One region of the Arthrobacter sp. MW3 TE3886 genome, then DNA from elsewhere that is predicted to be linked to it. Evidence: riboswitches for the same ligand, from Rfam matches in the RefSeq annotation. Region 1 holds a riboswitch; each other region holds the start of a gene.
What was found. Region 1 has a riboswitch for cyclic di-AMP ahead of ABH915_RS13645 (hypothetical protein). Riboswitches for the same ligand answer to the same signal wherever they lie in the genome.
Positions count from the first base shown of each region.

Region 2: linked by a shared signal. The riboswitch ahead of ABH915_RS03905 (hypothetical protein) and the one ahead of ABH915_RS13645 (hypothetical protein) in region 1 are both predicted to bind cyclic di-AMP.
Region 3: linked by a shared signal. The riboswitch ahead of ABH915_RS04845 (M23 family metallopeptidase) and the one ahead of ABH915_RS13645 (hypothetical protein) in region 1 are both predicted to bind cyclic di-AMP.

Region 1 is NZ_JBGCAN010000001.1:2,998,804-3,006,407, forward strand. It holds gene ABH915_RS13635 (response regulator transcription factor) at 1-556, shown strand, start outside; gene ABH915_RS13640 (sensor histidine kinase) at 549-1,556, shown strand; gene ABH915_RS13645 (hypothetical protein) at 1,703-2,392, opposite strand; cyclic di-AMP (ydaO/yuaA leader) riboswitch at 2,397-2,599, opposite strand; gene ABH915_RS13650 (hypothetical protein) at 2,802-3,050, shown strand; gene ABH915_RS13655 (cation:proton antiporter) at 3,047-4,252, shown strand; gene ABH915_RS13660 (DNA alkylation repair protein) at 4,334-5,053, opposite strand; gene ABH915_RS13665 (glycoside hydrolase family 16 protein) at 5,398-6,582, shown strand; gene ABH915_RS13670 (aspartate/glutamate racemase family protein) at 6,669-7,322, opposite strand.
Region 2 is NZ_JBGCAN010000001.1:825,379-832,982, forward strand. It holds gene ABH915_RS03885 (ArnT family glycosyltransferase) at 1-468, opposite strand, end outside; gene ABH915_RS03890 (glycosyltransferase family 39 protein) at 475-2,514, opposite strand; gene ABH915_RS03895 (GtrA family protein) at 2,515-3,132, opposite strand; partial or broken gene ABH915_RS03900 (glycosyltransferase) at 3,314-3,949, opposite strand; gene ABH915_RS03905 (hypothetical protein) at 4,109-4,924, opposite strand; cyclic di-AMP (ydaO/yuaA leader) riboswitch at 4,926-5,083, opposite strand; gene ABH915_RS03910 (ATP-binding protein) at 5,265-6,875, opposite strand; gene ABH915_RS03915 (response regulator transcription factor) at 6,897-7,604, opposite strand, start outside.
Region 3 is NZ_JBGCAN010000001.1:1,037,303-1,044,906, forward strand. It holds gene ABH915_RS04830 (MFS transporter) at 1-1,146, shown strand, start outside; gene serC (phosphoserine transaminase) at 1,208-2,338, opposite strand; gene ABH915_RS04840 (metal-dependent transcriptional regulator) at 2,684-3,379, shown strand; cyclic di-AMP (ydaO/yuaA leader) riboswitch at 3,530-3,744, shown strand; gene ABH915_RS04845 (M23 family metallopeptidase) at 3,749-4,570, shown strand; cyclic di-AMP (ydaO/yuaA leader) riboswitch at 4,694-4,877, shown strand; gene ABH915_RS04850 (NlpC/P60 family protein) at 5,173-5,931, shown strand; gene ABH915_RS04855 (HNH endonuclease) at 6,151-6,651, shown strand; gene ABH915_RS04860 (molybdenum cofactor guanylyltransferase) at 6,750-7,421, shown strand; gene ABH915_RS04865 (DUF6457 domain-containing protein) at 7,443-7,604, shown strand, end outside.

The DNA.
Region 1 (7,604 bases):
CCTCCACCAGGGGCTGACCGGGAGCTGGGACGTCATGATTGTCGACCGCGGGTTGCCCGCCATGGACGGCATCGCCCTCATCACGGCTTTGCGGTCGAAAGGCATTGCCACGCCCATCCTGGTCCTGACCGCGCTGGGCGACCCCGACGAAAAGGTCAGGGGACTGGACGCCGGCGCCAACGATTACGTGACCAAGCCGTTCGACGCCGGCGAACTGGCAGCACGCCTGCGCGCACTGACGCGCTCCTTCCCTCCCCCGGCCCCGGCCCCGGTGGCGATCGGGGACTGGGAACTGGACCCGACGCAGCGTTCCGTCCGTTCCGTCTACGGGCAAACGGTGCCGCTGACCGCGAAGGAAGGCCAACTGCTGGCAGCCCTGGCCGCGGAACCGGACCGCGTCTTCACCCGGGACGAGCTCCTCGCGGCGTGCTTCCACGCCTCGGAGCAGCCCGGCGTGATCGATACCTATGTCCATCACCTGCGCCGGAAGATCTCCAAAGCCGTGATCCGCACGGTGCACGGCCTCGGATACCAGATCGGCGATGCTCATGAGTGACGGCCGGCCGGCACGCGGAAATCCGGACCACTCCGTCCTGCGCAAGGCCTCCCTCAAGGTCGCGCTGCGGATCAGCGCCGCGTGCGCGGTCATGGTTCTCGGGCTGCTCGCCGCCACGGCACTGTACCTCACGAACCAACTGGCCCATCCTGAAGTGCCGCGTTCGGCGGCGGCCGGGGCGGCCTACACATACCTGGATTCCAAGGATGTCCTCGAAGCCATGATCATCGCCGGGGTGGCGGGAATCCTGCTGGCCGGCATCGTCGGGTGGCTCAGCGCGCGCAGCGCCATCCGACCCCTCAGTGAGGCCCTGGCCAGGGAGCGGCGTTTCGTCCAGGACGCGAGCCACGAATTGCGCACCCCATTGACCATCCTGGACACCAGGATCCAGCTGGCCCAGCGCAACACTGTGCCCGGCTCCAGGCAAAGCCAGGACCTGGCCCGGATCCGGGAGGACGCCGCGACGCTGACCGGGATTGTCACCGAACTGCTCCTCGCGGCTACCGCGGAGGCCCCGGCCCACTCCGCACCCCCTGCCGACCTGGCCGATGCTGCCGCCAGCGTCGCCGTCAGCCTCCAGCCGGTGGCAGAGCAGCGGAAGGTGCGCCTGGAATTCTCTGCCGATGCCCGGCCGCTGGCCCGGATCGAGAAGAACTCGCTGCGCCGTGCCGTGCTGGCCCTGGCGGACAACGCCCTGGCCCACACGCCTCCGGGCGGCCGCGTGTCCATCACGACCTCAATCGAGCAGAAGCGCGCCGTGATCACCGTGGCGGACTCGGGGACCGGAATTACTGGCGTCGATCAGGCCCGGATCTTTGACCGGTTCGTGCGGACCGCCAGCACCGGTACTTCACAGGGACAGCGGAGCTTTGGCATCGGGCTGGCCTTGGTCCGGGAGATTGCCGTCGCTGCCGGGGGCACTGTCGAGGTGGCCGCGACCGGGGACGAGGGAACGGTCATGAAGCTGACGCTTCCGCTCAGTGAGAGCGGGAATCCCTGAGGATCCTGTGCCGGAGAAAGGCGGTGCCGCCGGGAGCCCGGACCCCCAAAATGCAGAGACAGAAAAGACCGGCGATCGATTTGCCCCCAAGGGAAATCGATCGCCGGTCTTTCCGGACTGTCTGGCCCCGGTCGGGGCCATGCGGCTTAGGCGCGGACGAAGGTCACGCCGCCGGTCGCGGTGAGCCAGGACAGCGGGTGCACCATCGTCTGGTTCGAGCCGTTCATGCCGCCGCTGACCACCTGGCCGTTGCCGGCGTAGATGCCCACGTGGCCGGACTGGACCACCATGTCACCGGGCTGCGGCGTGGCCACAACGGCTCCAAGGCCAAGGAACGCGCGGGGACCGATGTCGCCAACGGGCTTGCCCGCGGCGCCAAGGGCCTTCTCCACCATGGCGGTGCAGTCCTGGGTGATGCCCACCTGGCTGTAGGCGGCCGAGAGCATGATGGCGTTGCGTCCGCCGGCAGCGGGCGCCGCGGCCGGCGCTGCTGCCGGAGCGGCCTGCACCTGGACGGTCGCCTTGGGCGCTGCCACCGGGGCTGCAGCCGGGGCTGCAGCGGGAGCCAGAGCCGGAGCCGGAGCCGGAGCAACGGGCTGCTCGATGACCGGCGCGGCAACAGAATCCACTGCGGGGCGCTCGAAGCTGATCTTGACGCTTGAATCGGCGCTGACGGGGGCGCTGACCTGTCCGGTGACGTCGATGTTCGACGCCGGAGCGGAGTCACGCTGCACGGGGGCGGTGGCGGCGTTGGCAGCCATTCCGCTGGTCAGGACCAGGCCGGATGCGGCGGCGAGGACGGCGGCATGGCGCGCAAAAGTATTGACTGAAGTCATGAATGTAGCCTCTCCCAATGCCTGCGAGGTGAGCTGTCGGATTCGGATGGGAGGCACCCGGCCGCACTCCCGGGCCCGTCGTGGCGGGCACTGTGCGGCTTCACCCCAAGACCTGCATATCAGCAGGTCAAAAGTGGTTTCCCCGTCTCTGCCGGACGTTGATGCGAGTTACCCCCGGGCCGCGGCAGAGTTAGGCAATCGGCTGGGGAGCGCCCGTATCGGAGACAACAGGCACTCATCAACCGTAGCGCGAACCGCACCCGAAAGTCACATTCAGGTAACGGAGGCGGTGATGGCGTGCCGCAATTTGCCCATAGGGCGGCGGCCGTTTCCGAACATAGGATGATGCCATCAGCACCACCGGAAGCGGAGGCCCGAAATGAACAGCCATTGTGTCGCCATCTGCCAGTTGAGCACTCAGCCCCAAGAGGATTTCGACGTCAACACCGAGCTGCTGATCCTGGACGGCGGGGACGTCCATGTGAGCACATGGGACGCGGAACCGCGCGACGGGGGCTTCGACGAGCACGTCCTGAATGACCGGGTGGACGCGCTCGGGTACATGGTTGTCAACGACTGGGCCTTCCTGGACGGGAAGGCCTACGCAGTAGTGGAACGGCGGTCGGGAACGGTGCCGGCGGGCCGCGGCGAACCGTGACCTTCCTGTCCCTGGCGCTGATCGCCGTCATCGCCCTGGCTGGCCCCCTGCTGGCCCTGCCCGTGCGCTGGCACTTGCCTGTCATGCTGGGTGAGCTGCTGGCCGGCATCGCGATCGGGCGCTCAGGCCTGGCCCTTGTGGACCCCGCGGACCCGACATTCACCCTGCTGGCCAATATCGGCTTTGCGCTGATGATGTTCGTGGCAGGCACCCACGTTCCCGTGCGGGATCCGCACATCCGTGGCGCCCTCGGGAAGGGCTCGCGCCGGGCGATTGTGGCCGCAGCGGCAGCGGTGGTGGTCGGAACCGGCATCGGGCTGCTGTTCGGGACTGGACATGCTCCCCTCTATGTCGTGCTGCTGGCGTCTTCGTCGGCCGCCCTGGTGCTTCCAATCGTCGATTCCCTGCGCCTCGGCGGGCCAGATGTCGTGGACATGACAGCGCAGGTGGCAATAGCCGACACAGCCTGCATTGTGGCGTTGCCGCTCCTGGTGGATCCGCCCCACGCAGTCCAGGCGGCGCTGGGCGTCCTCGTGGTGACCGGGTGCGCGGTGGTGCTCTTTGTCGGCTTGCGCTGGCTGGAGCGCCGGGGAATCCGCCGGCGCGTGCACCGGCTCTCGGAAAGCCGCAAGTTTGCCCTGGAGCTGCGGATCCAGCTGGCCGTACTCTTCACCCTGGCCGGTGTCGCAACGTGGAGCAATGTTTCTGTGATGATGGCAGGCTTTTCCTTCGGCCTGGTGATGGCTGCCGTCGGCGAACCGCGGCGGCTGGCCCGGCAATTGTTCGCGCTCAGCGACGGCTTCCTGGGTCCGCTCTTCTTCGTCTGGCTGGGTGCCTCGCTGACGCTCAGGGACCTGGCCGGACACCCTGACATGATTGCCCTCGGCCTGGCACTGGGGGGCGGGGCCCTGCTGGCGCATGCCGACCTGGCTTTCCTGGGACTCCCGCTGCCCCTCGGGGTGTTGTCGGCGGCCCAGCTAGGCGTACCGGTGGCCGCGGCGAGCATCGGCACGCAGCTTCAGGTCCTGCTCCCAGGCGAGGCCGCGGCCCTGCTGGTGGGAGCGCTGGTCACCATAGCCGCGGGCGCCGTCGCCGGGTCACGGGCGGCGAGGACGTTCGCGCTGCCGGCAGGTGCCGGCGGTAAGTCCGGGGATTCCGGCAGCACCGTCGGGCAGGGCGATCCGGGAGATCCGAAGGGCTGACAGTCCGGATGTCTGAATGTCCGACATGTCTGCGTGCCTAAGTGCCTGAACCAGCCGATCCGGCGGCGAAGGTCCGGATCGTCATACTCCAACGGACGTGAGTTGCAGTTCCGGCCTCCGCTTTGCCATCTCCGCCAGGACCCGGGAGACCGCGTCCCGGACAGCCATGCCGTCGGCGTCGAACTTCCCGCCAGTCTCGCCGAGCACCGCGTTGGCGTGCCGGACAAACCTGTCCCAGTCCCCCGCGCCCGCGCGCAGCGCCAGCAACGGCGAGAGCAGCGCGGCCCGGCGCAGCCAGGCATCCGGCTCGCGCACCCATCGGTCCAGCACGCTGTCGGCCCGTACCCTGGCCAGGACATCGAGTCCGTCCACCAGGGGCCCGACGACGTCGACGGCGAGCGGATCCACAAGGTCCGGCACCCGCGCCTGCCGGATGAACCCCTCCAGCCGGGTGAGGTCGGCGTTGGTCAGCAGCTTCACGTTGTTCTGCAGCAGGACAACGGCGGCCAGCCGGCGCTCGAAAACCGGCGCTGCCCGCAGTTCCGGGCCGTCCAGATCGGAGCCCTCCAGTTCCGGGCCCCACAGTTCGGAACTCAGCGCAGCGACCTCATCACGGGAGAGTCCGGGATAGCGGCGGCCGGCATCGCGGACCGTGCCGCGCACGGCACCCACGGAGGTGCCGTAGAACCGAAGGCCGCTGCCCGCTGGCTCCGTTTCCAGCCGCGCCTGCAGCTGCTCAGAGCGGCGCCAGGAAGCTTCCCGCTGCAGGGAGCGGTCGATGAATTCGCCGGCTTGACTCACAGGTCCATTCTTTCCCCTCCCAGCTCACGGTGGAAACGCGGTGCCAAGCCGTCCTGAGCGGCGGGCGTGGACCGTCCAGATCCCCCGCCGGCCCTGCCTGGCAGGTCACCACTATCTGCGCGGGAGGTTTGCGGGCTGAGGTAACGGTCCGGTAACGTTGGCCGCTGGCCGTGAGGCCCGGCCCGAATGCAGGGCCCCGGACCGCCCCTTCGCAGGGCCCCGTTGCGCCGTTCGGCGTCTGCTCGCCCATGCCTTGCGGCAGGGGCCGGATGAAACTTTCCGCACTATCCGCCGCCCTGGCAGCGTCGGTTGTGTGTGCCAGCCACGAAAGCCCGAGGGGTCCGTTGTTCAAGAAACCGCTGTTCAATAAGTCAACGCTCAATAAGTCAACGCTCAATAAGTCAACGCTCAATAAGTCAACGCTCAATACATCAACGTTCAAAGATGCACGGCCGAAGGCACGCCTCTCGGCACCACAGCTGAGCAAGGTAGCGATTGCGCTGAGCCTGGGAGCGCTGGCCCTGACCGGCTGCAGCGCTGGCCCCACGTCCGGCGCCGCAGCCGTTTCCCCGGCCACCGAGGCCGCGAATTCTGCTGCGGACTCCACGTCCTCGGCGGCAACACAGGCCTCGCATCCTGCCGCGAAAGCCACGGCCTCGGCGGCCGCAACGCCGAAGCCGGCGGCCCCCTCGGCCCCCAAACCTGTTTCCGGCAGGGCCGCTGCACCTGCGGCCCCCGGAGCCGGTGCGGCACCTGCACCGGCCGCCGCGGCAGTCGCCCCGGCAGCTGGCGCACAAGCGGCAGCCGCTCCGGCACCGGCACCGGTAACGGCGGCCGCCGCGCCCGTCGCGGCCCAGGCCGCCGTCGCCGCGACCGGCGACGGGTCCCAGGCCGCCACGGCCCGGGGCTGGGGTGCGGTTGTTGCGGGTGACGAGTTCTCCAAGGCCGGCGCCCCCGACTCCACCAAATGGAGCGTCTTCAAGGGATCCGGACATGCCGGCAAGGGTGTCAGGAGCCCGCAGGCGTGGTCAGTCGCCAACGGCGTGGCAACCGTCAGCGGTGACTCGGCCGGCACCACGGGCGGCATGTCGGCAAAATTTGCGCAGCAGAAATACGGCAAATGGGAGACGCGGATGCGGACCAACGCCCGGGACCCCGAGTACCACCCCGTGCTGATCCTGTGGCCCAACAACAACACCTCGCCCAACTGCGCCGAGATTGACTACGCCGAGGGCAGCACCAACACCACGCAGATCAAGTTCTTCCTGCACTACGCCTGCGGCGGCTCGAACTTCCAGACCACGGCGGCCAAGACGATTGACACCACCCAGTGGCACAACTACGCAGTGGAGTGGACTCCTGCCGGCATCACCGGTTACATCGACGGCGTGAAGACCTTCTCCGACACGAACCCCGCGCACCTGCCCTCCGTGGGCATGCATCAGACGTTGCAGCTGGACTGGTTCCCCGACGGATCGGCCACCAAGCCCTCACAGATGCAGGTTGACTGGGTCCGCGTCTACAAATAGGACCGACACCAGGCAGCCCCGCGCCCTGTTGCGGCGCGGGGCTGCCGTGGCGTTGGCCGCTGGTACGCCGCCACAGGCGGCAGGACTCAAACCTCCTGAAGTTCCCGGGAGAGAACTGCTGAGACGAGCATCGAACCGGCCGCCGTCACGGCGTCGATCACCGGAACCCCGAGCCGGCGGCGGAGCACGTCCGCCATGCCGATGCTGCTCAGGCCCGTGCTGGCCTGGACGATCACGTCGGCACCGGCGTCAACCAGCATGTGGGCCGCAGCGAGGGCGTCGAAGATCCCGGCAGGCATGAGGAACGCGTCGGGTGTTTCGACCCGCCCCTGCCCGTCAATGAGCAGCATGCGGTCGCCCAGTGCATCCGAGATCGGGCCCGGTACGTGTGCGCCGAGTCCCAAAACTCCAATCCGGCCGCCGAAGGTCAGAGCCGCGGCCGCGGCCGCGGAGCCCGCCCCGATGACCGGGATATCCACGGCTGCCCGTGCGGCGGCCAGCCCGGGGTCGGACGCGCAGCTGATAATCAGGGCGTCGGCGTCCCCCGCCATGTCCCGCGCCAGCTGGACAACCTTGGGCGCCGCAGACTCGAGCGACGCCTGGTCGTAAACGCCGGACGGCTGGTCCGGTATACAGCGCGAGGTGACGGTAAATCCGAATGCTTCCCGGAGGAGTTTCCCGTGGGCGTGAAGCAGGCGTCGGTCCGACGTCGTCATCACCCGGATCAGTCCAACACGCATGGCGTACTACCTTTCGAACGGATTGCTTGGTGCGAGGCTACCCGGCGAGTATTTCCGCGTCTTTTCGGGCAGATGACCAACACAAGCGCTGCAGCGGATACCCCCCGTGGCGCCAGCGGCCGTTAGCATTCCGCGGGCAGCGGCGACGTGGCTTGTGCATGAAACTTGGCGAAAACTTCGCTCCCGTGTGGGGTTGGTGGCCCGGCGTCGTTGTAGGTTTGTCACGGTGGCCCGTCTTAGGACCCGGGTGCAGTACCCGGGATTGGGGGAAGGCGGCAGGCC
Region 2 (7,604 bases), 2.2 Mb from region 1:
GGCGGGGGCCGCGGCCCGGCGGATGGCCAGATAGAGGAGCCAGACCGTGCCGATCCCCATGAGCGCCTGCGGCACCAGGACGCTCCAGGAGCTCAGCCCGAAGATCCGCACCGACAGCCCCATCACCCACAGCGACGCCGGCGGCTTGTCCACGGTGATGGAGTTGGCGGCGTCGGACGAGCCAAAGAACCAGGCCGTCCAATCCTGGGACCCGGCCTGGGCCGCCGCGGAGTAGAACGCGTTCGCCCAGCCGGAGGCGCCGAGGTTCCACAGGTACAGCACGGCCGTGGCCAGCAGCAGCGCCGCCAGTTCCAGCCGCTGCCGCAGCGCCCGGGCGCGAGGGACGGCGCGGGTGCCGCCGGCGGCCGGGCGCTCCAGTCGCCGACGGCCTTCCGGGACTTGCGGCTGCGGCGGCCCCGGCGTGCCGGCCGGCGCCGTGCCGGGGCCCGGGCTCAGGGTGTCAGTCATGGCGGCCTACGCTCCCAGTTTGTAGACCGTGGCGTTGCTCACGGTCTGGGCCTGGTAGTTGGCCGCGACCCAGGTGGCGACCTCGGAGTTGCCTCCGCGGCCCCCGCCCATGCCGCCCATGCCGCCGGAAATGAAGTAGCCGATCTCGCCGCGGTCCACCATCGCCTGGAACTGTGCGAGCGTCGGGTAGGGGTCGCCGCCGTTCCAGCCGCCGAGCGCGATCACGCTGGTGCCGGTGGCGAGTTCCAGGCTCGCGGCCTGGGTGGCGCCGGAGACAATCGCGGACCACTTGGCGCCGGAGGACTGCAGCAGCGCGGTCAGCTCCGCCGAGGACGTTTCCCCGCCGGGGCCGCCGCCCATGCCGTCACTGCCCGCGCCGTCACTGCCGGCCCGGCCGGCCCCGAAGCCGCCGCCCATCGCGGACGCGGTGGGGCCGGAGGTCGGGATCGAACCGGAATGCGGCTGGGCGACGGTCGCCAGCGTCCACGCGGTGCTTCCGAGCCCGCCGGCGAGCAGGCAGAGGATCACGACGCCGGCCGTGGCGGCCTTGCGGAACCGTGCCGGGAGAGCCGCCATGCCGTCCGCCCGCAGGAGCAGGGCCGCGGCGGCGAGGACGCCTAGGACCACGATGATCACCCGGAGCCCCGGCAGCCAGGCCGGATCGCGGCCCAGGAGCACGGCGGACCAGACCGAGGTGGCCAGCACCGTCACGGCCAGGACAACCCGGGCCGGCCAGTAGGCCCGGCCCCGCCACAGTGCCAGGGAACCGATGCCGGCCAGCGCCGCGATGGCGGGGGCCAGCGCCACGGCATAGTACGGGTGCACGGTGCCGCTCATGAAGCTGAAGATTCCGGCCGTGATGACCAGCCAGCCGCCCCACAGCAGGAGCGCCGCACGGGTTTTTGAGGTCCGGGCCTCGCGCCGGGTGAACCACAGCCCGGCCACCAGCAGGATCAGGGCCGCCGGCAGCAGCCAGGACACCTCGCCGCCGAAGCTGGTCCCGAACATCCGGGTGATCCCGGCGGCGCCGCCGAAGCCGACGTTGCCGGTGCCGCCGGGACCCCCCGCGTTGCCGCCCGGCATCCCGCCGCCGGATCCGGTGATCCGGCCCAGGCCGTTGTAGCCGAACGTCAGTTCCAGGAAGCTGTTGGTCTCCGACCCCGCCATGTAAGGCCGGACCGAGGCCGGGGTCAGCTGGAACAGCACAATGTAGCTTCCGGCCACGACGGCGATCCCGGCGGCGGCGGCCAGCAGGTGCAGGAGCCGGCGGCCGAGGGTGGTGGGCGCCGCCCACAGGTAGGCCAGGGCCAGCCCGGGAACGATCAGGAAGCCCTGCAGCATCTTGCTCAGGAACGCCAGGCCGATCACCGCGCCGGCCGCGGCGAGCCACTTCCAGCCGGCCTTCTCGATGGCGCGGGTGGTGAGGTAAGCCGCCAGCACCAGGCACAGGGTGAGCATCGCGTCCGGGTTGTTGAACCGGAACATGAGGGCGGCCACCGGGGTCAGCGCCAGGGCGCCGCCGGCGAGCAGGCCAGCGGCCGGCCCGGACACCCGCTTGACGGTCAGGTAGAGAAGCCCGACGGCGGCCACCCCCATGAGCGCCTGGGGAATGAGCATGCTCAGGGCCGAGAAACCAAAGATCCGTCCCGCGAGGGCCGGGATCCAGAGGGCGGCCGGCGGTTTATCCACTGTGATGGCGTTGCCGGCGTCGAGGGAGCCGAAGAGCAGTGCCGTCCAGTCCTTGGTCCCGGCCTGGATCGCCGCGGCATAGAAGGAGTTGGCGTAGCCGGTGGCCTCAAGATTCCACAGGTACAACGCCGCGGTGACCACCAGGAGCAGCGCTGCCGAGGGCCGCACCCAGCGGGGCTGCGGTCCGAACAGCAGCCGGTCCCGGCGCCCCTGCGCTGCCGGGGCCTGGGACGCGGGCGGCTGGGGCGCCGTCCCGCCGTCTCCGGGAACCGGGTGTGGCTGCGCCTCGGCGGCGGGTGGCGTGCCGGCCTGGGAGCCGCTCTCGGCTCCGGTGGTGGGGCTGACGGTTGCCGTCATTTACTTGGCCTTTTCTGTGCGGGGGAGGGAAGGATCGGGGGCGCCGGGCGCAGGAACGGCAGTGGTGGGCCTGTGGCGGAAAACCACCAGCCGGAACAGCAGGAACTTCACGGCTGTGGCGGCCAGGTTGGCGGCGGTGACCGTGAGCAGTTCAAGCCAGCGGTCCGGTGCTGCTCCCGACTCGGCGTGAACGAGGGCGAGTGCGCCAGAGGTCAGGGCCAGCCCGATGCCGAAGACCAGCAGTCCCTCGAAGTGGTGGCGTGCGGCCTGGCTGCTGCCCTGGATGCCGAACGTGAAGCGCCGGTTGGCGGCGGTGTTGGCCACGGCGGTGGTGAGCAACGCGAGGAAATTTGCCAGCTGCGGGTCCATGAACCCGCGGCAGAGCAGGAAAATCGCCAGGTAGGCCAGGGTGGAGGCCACCCCGATGCTGCCGAAGCGGACGAGTTGTCCGAAGAGGCTTCCACCGGGGCTTTGTTCCTGGGCCCGGGCGGCGGCCGGCAGCGGTCCGCGGGCCAGGGCGGCGCGCAGGTCGGGAACCGGGATCCGGCCCGAGACCAGGTCCCGGCTCAACCGTGCCATGCCGCGCAAGTCCGCGAGGGCGGTCTGGACGATGTCCACGCTGGAATCCGGGGTCGTCGGTCCAGTCCACCGGGACTTCGTGGACGCGCAGGCCGCACTTTTCTGCCAGGACCAGCAGCTCGGTGTCGAAGAACCAGGCGTTGTCCAGCGTGTGGGGGAGCAGTTGCCGGGCCACGTCCGACCGGATCGCCTTGAAGCCGCACTGTGCATCGCTGAAGTGGGCGCCCATGAGGGCCTGGAGCAGGAAGTTGTAGCTGCGCGAGATGAATTCCCGCTTGGGACCGCGGACCACGCGGGAGTTGCGGGTCAGCCGCGTCCCGATCGCCAGGTCGGAGTGCCCCGAGATGAGCGGGGCAAGGAGCGGTCCGAGGGCCGCCAGATCAGTGGAAAGATCCACATCCATGTACGCCAGGACCGGCGACGGCGAGGCCAGCCACACCTTGCGAAGTGCGTTTCCGCGGCCCTTTTCCGCCATATGGACCACCTTCACTTCGCGCAGCTCGCGGGCTACGCGTTCCGCGGCCTTGAGCGTTCCGTCGGTGCTGGCGTTGTCCGCCACGGTGATCCGGAAGGAGTGCGGGAAGGCGCCGAGCAGGTAGGCGTGGAGCCGGCGCAGGCAGGCTTCGAGGTCCCGCTCCTCGTTGAAGACCGGGATAGTGACGTCCAGCAGGGGCGTGCTGGCGCGCGTATCGATGGCTGTGCGCCGGGCGCCGGGGCCGGTAAGCGCCCCGGCGAACGGGTCCGGAGCGGGCGCGTCGGCCAGCGCAAGCCCCGGGGATGTCTCGGGTGCCGCCGGGCCGGCCGGCGTCCCCGCGGTGCGGGGCAGGGTTCCTGTGGCCTGGTCTGTGAATGTCATGGCTCAACTTTCCCGGCGGCCCATATGAGGGCTTTAGGGTCAAGCTGTGCTGGGGCTGTGGAAGTCTGGGCTGTCGGGCTGCTCCGGCCGTGGAGACGCAAGGAGGCCCCGGATCCGTGTGGATCCGGGGCCTCCTTGGCGGGGCCGGTTAGTGCCGGTTTAGTACCAGTTGTGTGCGTAGTGGAAGTTCAGGGCGCCGCAGGGGGAGCCATAGCGCGACTTGACGTAGTTCAGGCCCCAGTTGATCTGGGTCCGGTAGTTGGTCATGTAGTCGGCGCCGGCGCTCGCCATCTTCGTGGCGGGCAGGGACTGGACCACGCCGTAGGCGCCGCTGCTGGCGTTCGTCGCGGTGGTCTTCCAGTCAGATTCCTTGGTCCACAGCTTGTGCAGGCACTGCATCTGGCCAGGTGCCCAGCCATAGCGGCCCAGCTGGGACGCGGCGTAGGCCTGGGCCCCGGCAGGGTCGTCAATTGCGACCGGTGCCGGTGCGGGGGCAGGAGCGGCTGCCGGTGCGGGTGCCGGTGCGGGTGCGGGTGCGGGAGCGGGAGCGGGAGCTGCCGCGGGAGCCGGAGCAGGTGCGGGAGCAGCGGGGGCGGGGATCAGCGCTTCGGCTGCCTTAACCTCGGAGATCTGGGGAGCCACGTTCTTTTCCGCCGGAGCGGTCGGCCCAGCCACCTGGACCCGCTCGAAGTTGAGCTTGGCCAGCGGGTCGGCGATCGTGGCCGTCTGGCTCGCAACGTTCGCCGTGTGGGCGCCCGGCTCTGCCGCCTGGCTGGCGGCGCCGCCACCCAGCAGCAGCGCGCACGCGGCGGTGACGACGGCGGCACGGCGGCCGGTTGTACCGAGTCCGGCGGCGAACCGCGACAGGGCGGATGCCCGTTTGGCCGGTTCGGCGCGGTGGCGCGACTTAGCTGCGCCAACTGAGCGGGAATGCGAATCGCCGTCAGGGCGCGTTTGTACCTGGAATTCAGTCATGGTGGCCTCTCAACGCCGGCGGAGTTAGCTGTCGGGTTCGGATGAGGTCATCCGGCCGCACGGAATATCACGTGTCGGCTTCACCCCGAGGGCGCATGAATGCAGAATGCCCGGGAACTCTGGGTCCCCCGCCTCTGCCTGGTCCAGCGGAATCCGGGAAGCGGCAGAGTTTGGCGTCCGTCCGGATATGCGGCACCGATGGCGGCGCACTCTAAAGACGCTACAGGACCCAACCGCTTAAGTCACATTTTGGTAACAGGAATCACAGGGCCGGGGTGGCGGGTTGCGCCGGATTGACCAGACGTCCGGTCCCGGGTCCTTGCGGCGCCGGCCGCGCCGTCTATGCCGACGGCGGCGCGGCGGGCAGCCGCACGGCGAACTCAGTGCGCCCTGGCCGGGACGTGACCTCGACGGTTCCTCCGTGGGCCTCCACGATCGACTGGACGATGGACAGGCCCAACCCGCTGGTGCCTTCGGAAGTCGGCGCAGCGGTCGCCGTGCCCTGGCCGCCGCGGCTGCCGGAAACGGCGCCGGAAGGCGGGCGTGCGGCGGCCCCGGACCCGACCCCCGCCGTCGCGACCACCGAACTGGCGGGGAGGGCTGCGGGACTCGACGCCGGATTGGTGCGTGAGGCGTCGGCCCGGGCGAAGCGGGCGAAGACCCGGCCGATAAATTCCGGGGCGATGCCGCTGCCATTGTCTGTCACGGTGACCACGGCACTGCCGTCAGCCGAGCGCATGACGCCCGTGACCACCTTGGTCCCGGGTTCGGTGTGCTTGCGCGCATTGGACAGGAGGTTGGCGAGGACCTGGTGAAGCTGGGTCGCATCACCGCGCACCACCAAGGGCTCGTCCGGAAGTTCGAGCTGCCAGATGCGGTCCGGGGCCATGACTTTCTCATCGCTGACCGTCTCGATGGCCAGTTGGGTGAGGTCGACGTCGGAGATCTTGAGCGGCTGCCCCTCGTCCAGACGCGCCAACAGCAGCAGGTCCTCCACGAGCGTGGTCATCCGCTCGGACTGGCTTTGCACACGGGCGAGGGACCTCTCGCCGTCGGGGGTGAAATGCTCGGTCATTCGCATCAGCTCCGTGTAGCCGCGGATGGCCGTAAGCGGGGTGCGGAGTTCGTGCGAGGCGTCGGCGACGAACTGCCGGACCTTCATCTCGCTCTCCTGCCGCGCTTCGAGGGCGTTGGAGACGTTGTCCAGCATCTTGTTCAGCGCGTAGCCCACGCTGCCCACTTCCGTTCCGGGATGGGCCGCCGACGTCGGGACGCGCACCCCTAGCGCCACCTCGCCGGCGTCCAGCGGGAGGCGGGAGACCTTGGTGGCCACCTCGGAGAGCTGTTCCAGCGGCTTCATGGTCCGCCGGATCAGGGCCGTGCCGGCGAGCCCGATCAACACGAGCCCGCCTGCGGACACCACCACCATGGTCCAGACCAGGGAGGTCAGGGTGTTTTGCTTTTCTGCCAGCGGGAGTCCGGTCACAATCACGTCGCCGTATGGCGCACGCGCGGCCGTGAGCCGGTAGGCGCCGGCCGAAAGGGTCCGGTCCACGGGCACACCGTTTGGGGTGAGGGTCAGGAGAACCTTGTTGTCGGCGGGGGAGAGGCTCTTGACCGCGCCGTCCCCGGCCAGGAAGCCGGCCCTACTGACTTCGTCGTCCAGTATCCGGGCGTTAAGCGTCCCGACGCCCTGTCCCCGGGCTTCGAGGGGGTCGGGGCGCCTGCCCGAATCGTCCGAGGAGGGCCGGCCGAACTCGCTCGAACGGTGGGAGGCCTGGTCCAGCTGGGTGTCGAGTTGCCGGGTGAGGAAGAGGTCCATGGAGGCGTAGCTGAACAAGCCCACAGCGCCGCAGATGGCCACGAGCAGCGCCATGGCAACCAGGACCAGCCTGGTGCGCAAATGCCACGTGGACGGGTTGCGCCAGTCGCGTCCGGGGACGCGGGTCATGCCAGAAAGTGAGGGCACGGATCAGTCCGCCGGTTTCAGGACGTACCCGGCTCCGCGCACCGTGTGGATCATGGGAGCGTGGTTGGCGTCGACCTTCTTGCGGAGGTAGGAAATATACAGTTCCACGATGTTCGCCTGCCCGCCGAAGTCGTAGTCCCAGACGCGGTCCAGGATCTGGGCCTTGCTGATGACCCGTTTCGGGTTTTCCATGAGGTAGCGCAGCAGCTCGAACTGCGTGGCGGTCAGGTGCAGTTCCTCCCCGGCCCGGGTGACTTCGCGGGTGTCGACATTGAGCACGAGGTCTCCCACCACGAGCTCGGCGGTGTCCATGGCGGCCACCCCGGAGCGCTGGACCAGCCGGTGCAGGCGCAGCAGCACCTCTTCCATGCTGAACGGCTTGGTGACGTAGTCATCGCCGCCGGCTGCCAGCCCGGTGATGCGGTCCTGGACGGCATCCTTGGCCGTCAGGAACAGCGCCGGCACCTCCGGCGCGAACGCGCGGATCCTGCTCAGCAGTTCGACGCCGTCGAACCCGGGCAGCATCACATCCAGCACCAGCACATCCGGGCGGAACTCCTTGGCCAGCCGGACGGCGCCGGGCCCGTCCTCGGCCACGGCCACGGACCATCCGGCCATCCGCAGGCCCATGCTCATGAGTTCGGAGAGGCTGGGCTCGTCATCCACCACGAGGGCGCGGATGGGGGAGCCGTCCGGATGCGTGAGCTGGGG
Region 3 (7,604 bases), 2.0 Mb from region 1:
CCGCAGCTCTTCCTGGCACCCGTGGCCGGGCTGGTCGCCGATCGGTTCAACCGCAAGCGGCTCCTGGTGCTGACCCAGTCCGCCATGGCGCTGCTGAGCGCGGGGCTGGGCATCCTGGTGGTCACAGGTGCGGCGCAGCTCTGGCAGGTCTACGCGTTCGCCCTGATGCTCGGGGTGGTCTCGGCCCTGGACGCCCCCGTCCGGCAGACCTTCGTCTCGGAGCTGGTCCAGGACGACTACCTGCCCAATGCGGTGGCCCTGAACAGCGCGTCCTTCAACGTTGCCCGGATGATCGGCCCGGCCGTCGCCGGCGTGCTCACGGCCGCCGTCGGGCCCGGCTGGGTTTTCCTCATCAATACACTCACCTTCGTGCCCCTGTTGCTCAGCCTGGCGAAAATCCCGTCGTCGTCGCTGCGCCGGCTGCCGCGTGCACCTGCGGGCAAGGGCAGGATCCGGGAGGGGCTGCGCTATGTGAGGTACCGTCCGGACCTGGTCGTGGTGCTGGTGGCGATCTTCATCGTGGGAACCCTGGGGCTGAATTTCGCCCTGTTCATCGCGGCCATGGTGGGGACGGAATTCGGCCTCGATGCGGGGGCCTTCGGCTTGATGAATTCGATCATGGCCATCGGTTCCGTCGCCGGGGCACTGTTGTCCGCCGGCCGCGGCAAGCCACGGCTGCGGGTCATTTTCGGGGCGGCCGCCGCCTTCGGCGTGACCTCGGGCATCGCAGCGATGGCCCCGAGCTACTTCTGGTACGGGGTCGCGCTTGTGCCCGTGGGGCTGTTCGCGATCACCATGATGACCAGCGCCAACGGGTACGTCCAGACCACCACGGAGCCCGTGATGCGGGGCCGGGTGATGGCCCTCTACATGGCGATCTTCATGGGCGGAACTCCCCTTGGTGCGCCGCTCGTCGGCTGGGTGGCAAACACCGCGGGCCCCCGCTGGTCCATGGCGGTCGCGGCCGGCGCCGGCCTGCTGGCGGCCCTGATCGGGCTGGTGTGGATCATCCGCGCGAAGCACCTGCGGCTCCACTTCAACCGCCGCGCCCGCGGGCTGCGGTACTTCCGCGTCGAAAGCGGGACGGGCGCGGCCGGTGCCGGCCGGGACGCGCGGCCGGAGGCACAGCCGGGCGGACGGGCCTGAAACGACGACGGCGCCGTCACGGTTTGGGTTCTGTGCGGCCGTGACGACGCCGGACGCAGGGCTACTTCTTCAGTTCCGCCACGACGAAGTCGATGCACTCGAGCAGTGCCGAGACATCGTCGGGCTCGATCGCCACGAAGGTGGCGATGCGCAGCTGGTTTCGGCCCAGCTTGCGGTACGGCTCGGTATCGACGACGCCGTTGGCGCGGAGCACCTTGGCGATGGCCGAGGCGTCGATTGATTCGTCGAAGTCGATCGTGGCGATCACGTTGGAACGGTCCTCAGCCTTGGCCACGAACGGCGTGGCGTATCCGGACGCCTCGGCCCAGCGGTAGATGCGGCCGGCAGAGTCCGCGGTCCGGCCGGCGGCGAAGTCCAGGCCGCCGTTGGCGTTGAGCCACTGCACCTGGGCATCGAGCGTCACCAGGGTGGCCAGCGCGGGGGTGTTGTAGGTCTGGTTCAGCCGGGAGTTGTCGATCGCCGTCTGGAGGTCCAGGAAATCGGGGATCCAGCGGCCGCCGGCCTTGATCCGTGCCGCCCGCTCAAGCGCAGCCGGGGAGAACAGGCCCAGCCACAGGCCGCCGTCGGATGCGAAGTTCTTCTGCGGCGCAAAGTAGTACACGTCCGCCTCCGCCACGTCCACGTCCAGCCCGCCCGCGGCCGAGGTCGCGTCCACCAGCACCAGCGAGCCCTCGTCGGCGCCGGCCACGCGCTGGACGGGTGCGGCAACGCCGGTTGAGGTCTCGTTCTGCGGCCACGCGTAGACGTCGACGCCGGCCTCCGCCCGGGCGGTGGGGCGGGTGCCGGGTTCTGCCTTGATGATGGAGGACTCGGCAAGGAAGGGTGCCTTGTTGGTGGCGGAGGCGAACTTCGAGCCGAACTCGCCGAAGGACAGGTGCTGCGCCTTGTTCTCCACGAGCCCGAAGCTGGCAATGTCCCAGAACGCGGTGGATCCGCCGACGCCCAGCACCACTTCATAGCCTTCCGGTGCCCGGAAGAATTCGCTGAGGCCGTTGCGGACCGAGCCGACCAGGTTCTTCACGGGTGCCTGGCGGTGCGAGGTCCCCAACAGCTTCGACGAGGCCGCGGCCAGGGCATCCATCTGTTCCGGCCGGACTTTCGACGGGCCGGCGCCGAACCGTCCGTCCTTGGGCAGGAGGTTGGCGGGGATCGTGATGCTGGTGTCGCTCACAGTGGCTCCAATTTTCGGCTGGTTCGTAGCGTGGCTGGGAGGTGGCGGGAGGGATGGCCACCACGGACACCCCTTTTCATACTGCCTGTTCTATTTTGCCTGACAGCTCCCGGCGATACGGAAAAAGGCCTGTCATAGTCCGGTCATTGAGACACCAGGGGACGGCTGGCCGGCTGGGGCTGAGGCAATAGCTCCAGCCCGATCGAAAGATTATCCGGAGTAATTCAAAATAGGCTAGGCTGGCATGCGAACGTACGGCGGTTCCCGCCAGGGCGCATCCTGCATGCAGCCCGCACGCGGTACGGTGGGAATGACGCTAGGACTGCGCTCGAGGAGCTGAGCTGAATGACGGATCTGATCGATACCACGGAGATGTATCTTCGGACCATTCTGGAACTTGAAGAAGAAAACATCGTTGCCCTCCGCGCCCGCATCGCCGAACGGCTCCGCCACTCCGGTCCCACTGTGTCCCAGACCATCGGCCGGATGGAGCGCGACGGGCTGGTGGTTGTTTCCGGCGACCGGCACCTTGAGCTGACGGAAACCGGACGGAAACGCGCAATCGGCGTCATGCGCAAGCACCGTCTGGCCGAACGCCTCCTCGCGGACGTGATCGGGCTCGACTGGGCCTACGTCCATGAGGAAGCGTGCCGCTGGGAGCATGTCATGAGCGAACGCGTCGAGCGCAGAATCTTCGAGATGCTCGACCACCCGACAGTCTCACCCTACGGAAACCCGATTCCAGGGCTTGCGGATCTTGGCGGCGTGCCCAACGGCGCCCCCGTGGACAGGGCCGTGAACCTGCTGGAGGCCATGGCCGGCTACGGTGTGAGCTCCCGGGTTACGGTCAACCGGCTCGCGGAGCCGATCCAGGTGGAACCGGAGCTTCTGGCCCAGCTCGACGAGGGCGGAATCAGGCCAGGCGCGCTGGTCTCGCTGGAGCGGGTGGGGGAGTACATCTCGGTCCGCGTCCCCGATATCGAAGGTGCCCTGGAGCTGCCGCCCGAGGTAGCCGCACACGTCTTTGTAACAGTCGCCTGACCCGCCACTCCGCGCCGGTCATGGGACGACCCATGAGTTGTGCACAATTGCGATTACGGATTTATTACCGGGCGGCTTAATCACCTATAGTTAGTGGCCAGTACCGATACCAAAGCGTTACCTGATCCGAAGCCGAGCCCTGCCAGCGGATCAGTCGCAGAACCACCTCCTGGCAGGGGCGGGGGAACCACTTTCGGCTGCTACTTCGGCAGCCTTGGGGTGAAGTCCGTCAGCGGCAAGCAGCTTCCACCGAAGGATCCCATGGGGATGCCTCTGTGCCTGGCCGCTTGCAACGGCGGACCGGGTCTTTGATCTCTCTGACCCGAATCCGACAGCTAACTCCGCAGGCCATCCAGAGAGGAACCGTTCTTGACCACCCAGACCGCCAGGGGCCGTCGCCGCGCGACCGGTCCCGCTCCGGAGCCGCGGCCCGTCGTCGCTCACACGGCCGAACGCCCGCGTGACGTGCACCGCGATGAACGGCGTCACCGGCGCAGCCCGTTCCGCCAGGTTACGGACTTTGCCGCGGCCAGCGGAGTCGGGCAGAAAGCCGGGATCGCGCTGGCCGCGACTGGTCTGGTTCTCACCGTGACGGTTCCCGTCACGAGCCCGGTGATGGCTTCGAATCCGAGCGGATCCGGCGCGCTCACCGCTGCCGTGCAGCCGGATGTCACGGCTGCCGCCGCCGCAAAGGTTGACTTCAACCGCACGGCCGTCACCACGAAGGGTGATCCGGACGGGAAGCTCAAGCAGTTGCTGAGCGCCCAGTCTGTGGGCACCATCACCCGCGCGGCATCGGCGGGCACCCTTGGTGCGCCGCTGGACCAGCTGGTCACGGCCTCACCCTTCGGCTACCGCGTCAGCCCCATCACTGGGGGCGCGGGGGAGTTCCACCGCGGCCAGGATTTCGCCGCCCAGTGCGGCACGGCGGTCCACGCGGCCGCCAGCGGCACCGTGACCTTCAACGGTTGGCATCCCTTCGGCGGCGGAAACCGCGTGGTCATCGATCACGGCAACGGCCTGGAGACCACGTACAACCACCTGTCCTCGGCCTCGGTCCAGGTTGGCCAGAAGGTTTCCCGCGGTGACGTCGTCGCCATGAGTGGGACCACCGGCGCCTCCACGGGCTGCCACCTTCACTTTGAAGTGATGGTCAACGGCGACGTCGTTGATCCGCTCGGCTGGCTCTAGACAAGACGATGGGCTGCTCTCAAGTTCCCGTGACACGCCGTGATCTGAATGTGACATTGAATCCGGACTGCTGTAGGGTTTGAAGCACGCCAACTTTTCCGAAGTTGGCGCTCTTGAGTGGATTGCCTAGCTCTGCCACCGCTCAAGGTCCGTTCGCATTACATCGTCTGGCAGGGGCGGGGGAACCAATTTTGGCCTTCGAAAGAAGGCCTTGGGGTTAAGTCGCAAAGCTTCCCAGGAAGCAGCGCGGCCGGGTGACTCCCATCCGAATCCGACAGCTCACCTCGTAGGCATTGGGAGAGGCTACTTTCGTGTCTTCACGCCACAATTCTGCGCGCATGCGCACCGGCGAGGCTCTGTCGAGCCCGCTGGAATCCACATCACGTGACGCCCTTGCCGGCGTCCGGATTGGATCACGTTCCGCAGGCTCAATCTCTACCGAGCCCGGACAGCATGCAGTTTCCGCTTTTGGCGCGTCTTCGCAGTACACCCTTCGCTAAGTAACCCATTTCGGGGCGATCCGGCGTACCCCCAAGATGCCGGAGCGTCCTCAGCCCGTGCCCGAAAGCGCGCGGTCCAAGGATCACGAAAGAGAGAACTTAATGACTACTCGTGCAAACGTTGCACGGCACCGCGCCGAGGTCACCAAGACCAACTCGCTGGCTGTTATTGCTAAGGCTGTCGGCGACAACGCCGGCGGCGTGGGCCGTCAGGCCGCGGTCATCGCCGCAGCTTCCGGTCTGGTCCTGACCAGCGGAATCGCAGCCAACGCTGCTGAAACCAATGTTCAGCGCGAATCCACCTCCGCTTCGGCCCTGGAAGTCCAGTCCGCAGCTCCGGCCACCATCTCGGCCGCTTCCACCATCGCGATCTCCTACGAGAAGCCCGCAGTGACCACCACGCCGGCTCCCGTAGTCGAGGCACCCAAGCCCGTCGTGAAGGTCCAGGACGCTACGGCCTCCCGCGCCGGCGGCACCGAGCTTGGCGTCAGCGGCGGCGTCGCTGCCCAGGCTCCGGCCGGCATCGGAAGCGGCGCTGGCGCGACCATCGCCGCCGCTGCCTACGCACAGATCGGCGTGGCGCAGGACTGCACCGCCCTCGCCACCAACGCACTGGCCGCGGCCGGCATCCACTACCACGGCTGGCCGGCAGGTTACCTGTCCCTGGGCCGCACCGTGAGCGCCGGCGAGGCACGCCCGGGCGACCTCGCCTACTACCAGAACGGCGGCGTGGGCATGGCTCACATCGCGGTCTACGTCGGCAACGGCATGGCAGTGCACGGCGGCTGGAACGGCGGCACCACCGCGCTGTACAGCGTAAACGTCGGCTCCGGCCCGGTATTCATCCGCGTCGGCGCCTAAGCACGAACCCCAGCTTTTCGAAAGACCCCCGCCTGCAGGCGGGGGTCTTTTGCGTTGCCGCGCAGTGAACTTTCCGCGCCGGGGACTGCGCCGGCGAAAAAATATTCGGTGATCCGGCACTTGAGTGTTTACTCTTGTGTTGTCGATCCATAGCCCGACCATGCAGAGGGCAGCCGGCCCTCGTGCCGCTGGCGGGTGCGGCCGTGAAGAGGTATGCGGATGCGCACTCTCGTTCTGAATGCTGGATATGAACCGCTGGCGGTCATCACCTTCCGCCGGGCGCTCGTCCTTGTCCTGACCGGAAAGGCCAGCGTGGTGGCCGAAGGGGACGACCCTGTGGTCGGCCCCCAGGACATTTTGGGCCGCCCGTCCGTGATCCTGCTGAACCGCTACATCCGGCCCAGGTACAACACGATGACTGCGGTGAGCCGCCGCGGCGTGCTGCGCCGGGATGCCCACCGCTGCGCGTACTGCGGCAAGGCTGCCCACACCATCGACCACATCCAGCCCAAGTCGCGGGGCGGAGCCGACTCCTGGGAGAACCTGGTGGCGGCCTGCCTGCGGTGCAACAACGCCAAGAGCGACCATACGCCGGCGGAGATGGGCTGGAAGATCGGTTTTGTTCCGGGCCCGCCAAAGGGCGCCATCTGGCAGATCAAGGAACTCGAGAAGCCGACGCCGGCCTGGGATCCGTTCCTGCTGCCTGAATCGGCTGCCTGACCCGCCTCCTGGCCTGCTGCCTGGTCAACTGGTGGGATTGCTGCCGGCGCACGTCACGGCTTGCTCGGCGGCGGCCGGCGCCGCGCTACGCTGAAGCGATGGAGTTCGATGCCATCATTCTCGCCGGGGGACGGGCCTCCCGCCTAGGCGGCGTGCCCAAATCCGGGCTTATCTTCGACGGCGCCACCCTCCTGGAGCGGTCACTGCGGGCAGCGGGCGCGGCGGTGCGCACCGTCGTCGTCGGACCCGACCCCGGGGGCCTGCCCGGCGGCGTCCTGACCTGCCGTGAGGACCCGCCCTTCGCGGGGCCGGCCGCAGCCATCGCCGCGGGCCTGGCTGCCCTGGCCGCCGACCGCGCAGGCCGTCGCGCAGCCGCCGCGCCCTTTACCCTGGTTCTGGCGTGCGACATGCCGCGGTCCGCCGACGCGGTCCGCGCCCTGGCCGAGGCGCTGGCCGCGCCTGCCGCAGGTACTCCGGAACGGGACGGGCCCGACGGCGTCATGGCAGTCTCGGCCGACGGCCGGAAGCAGCCGCTCGCGGGCTTTTATAGCACGGCCGTGCTACAACGTTCCGTCGCCGACGCCGCGTCCCGGAACAGGCTGGAAAACGCGTCGGTCTTCGCCCTTCTTGCTAGGCTGGACGTGCGGGAAGTTCGCGTTCCCCCGGGTTCCACCGACGACGTCGATACCTGGGATGACGCGTCCGCACTAGGGGTATCCGGCAGGATTCCCGACGGCGGTCCGGGCTCCGGCCCGGCTCTGCGCAGCTGAACTCGACCATGGAGGCAAACGGTGAAAAGCCAGGATGAAACGCTGGAAGACTGGTGCCGTGCCCTGCTCCAGGCCCTGGAGCTGGACGACGTTGAGATTGACGTGAATGAGGTCCTCGCCCTGGCCGGCGTGGCCGCCCATTCCGTGGTGCGCCCGGCGGCGCCGCTGACTACGTTCATTGCC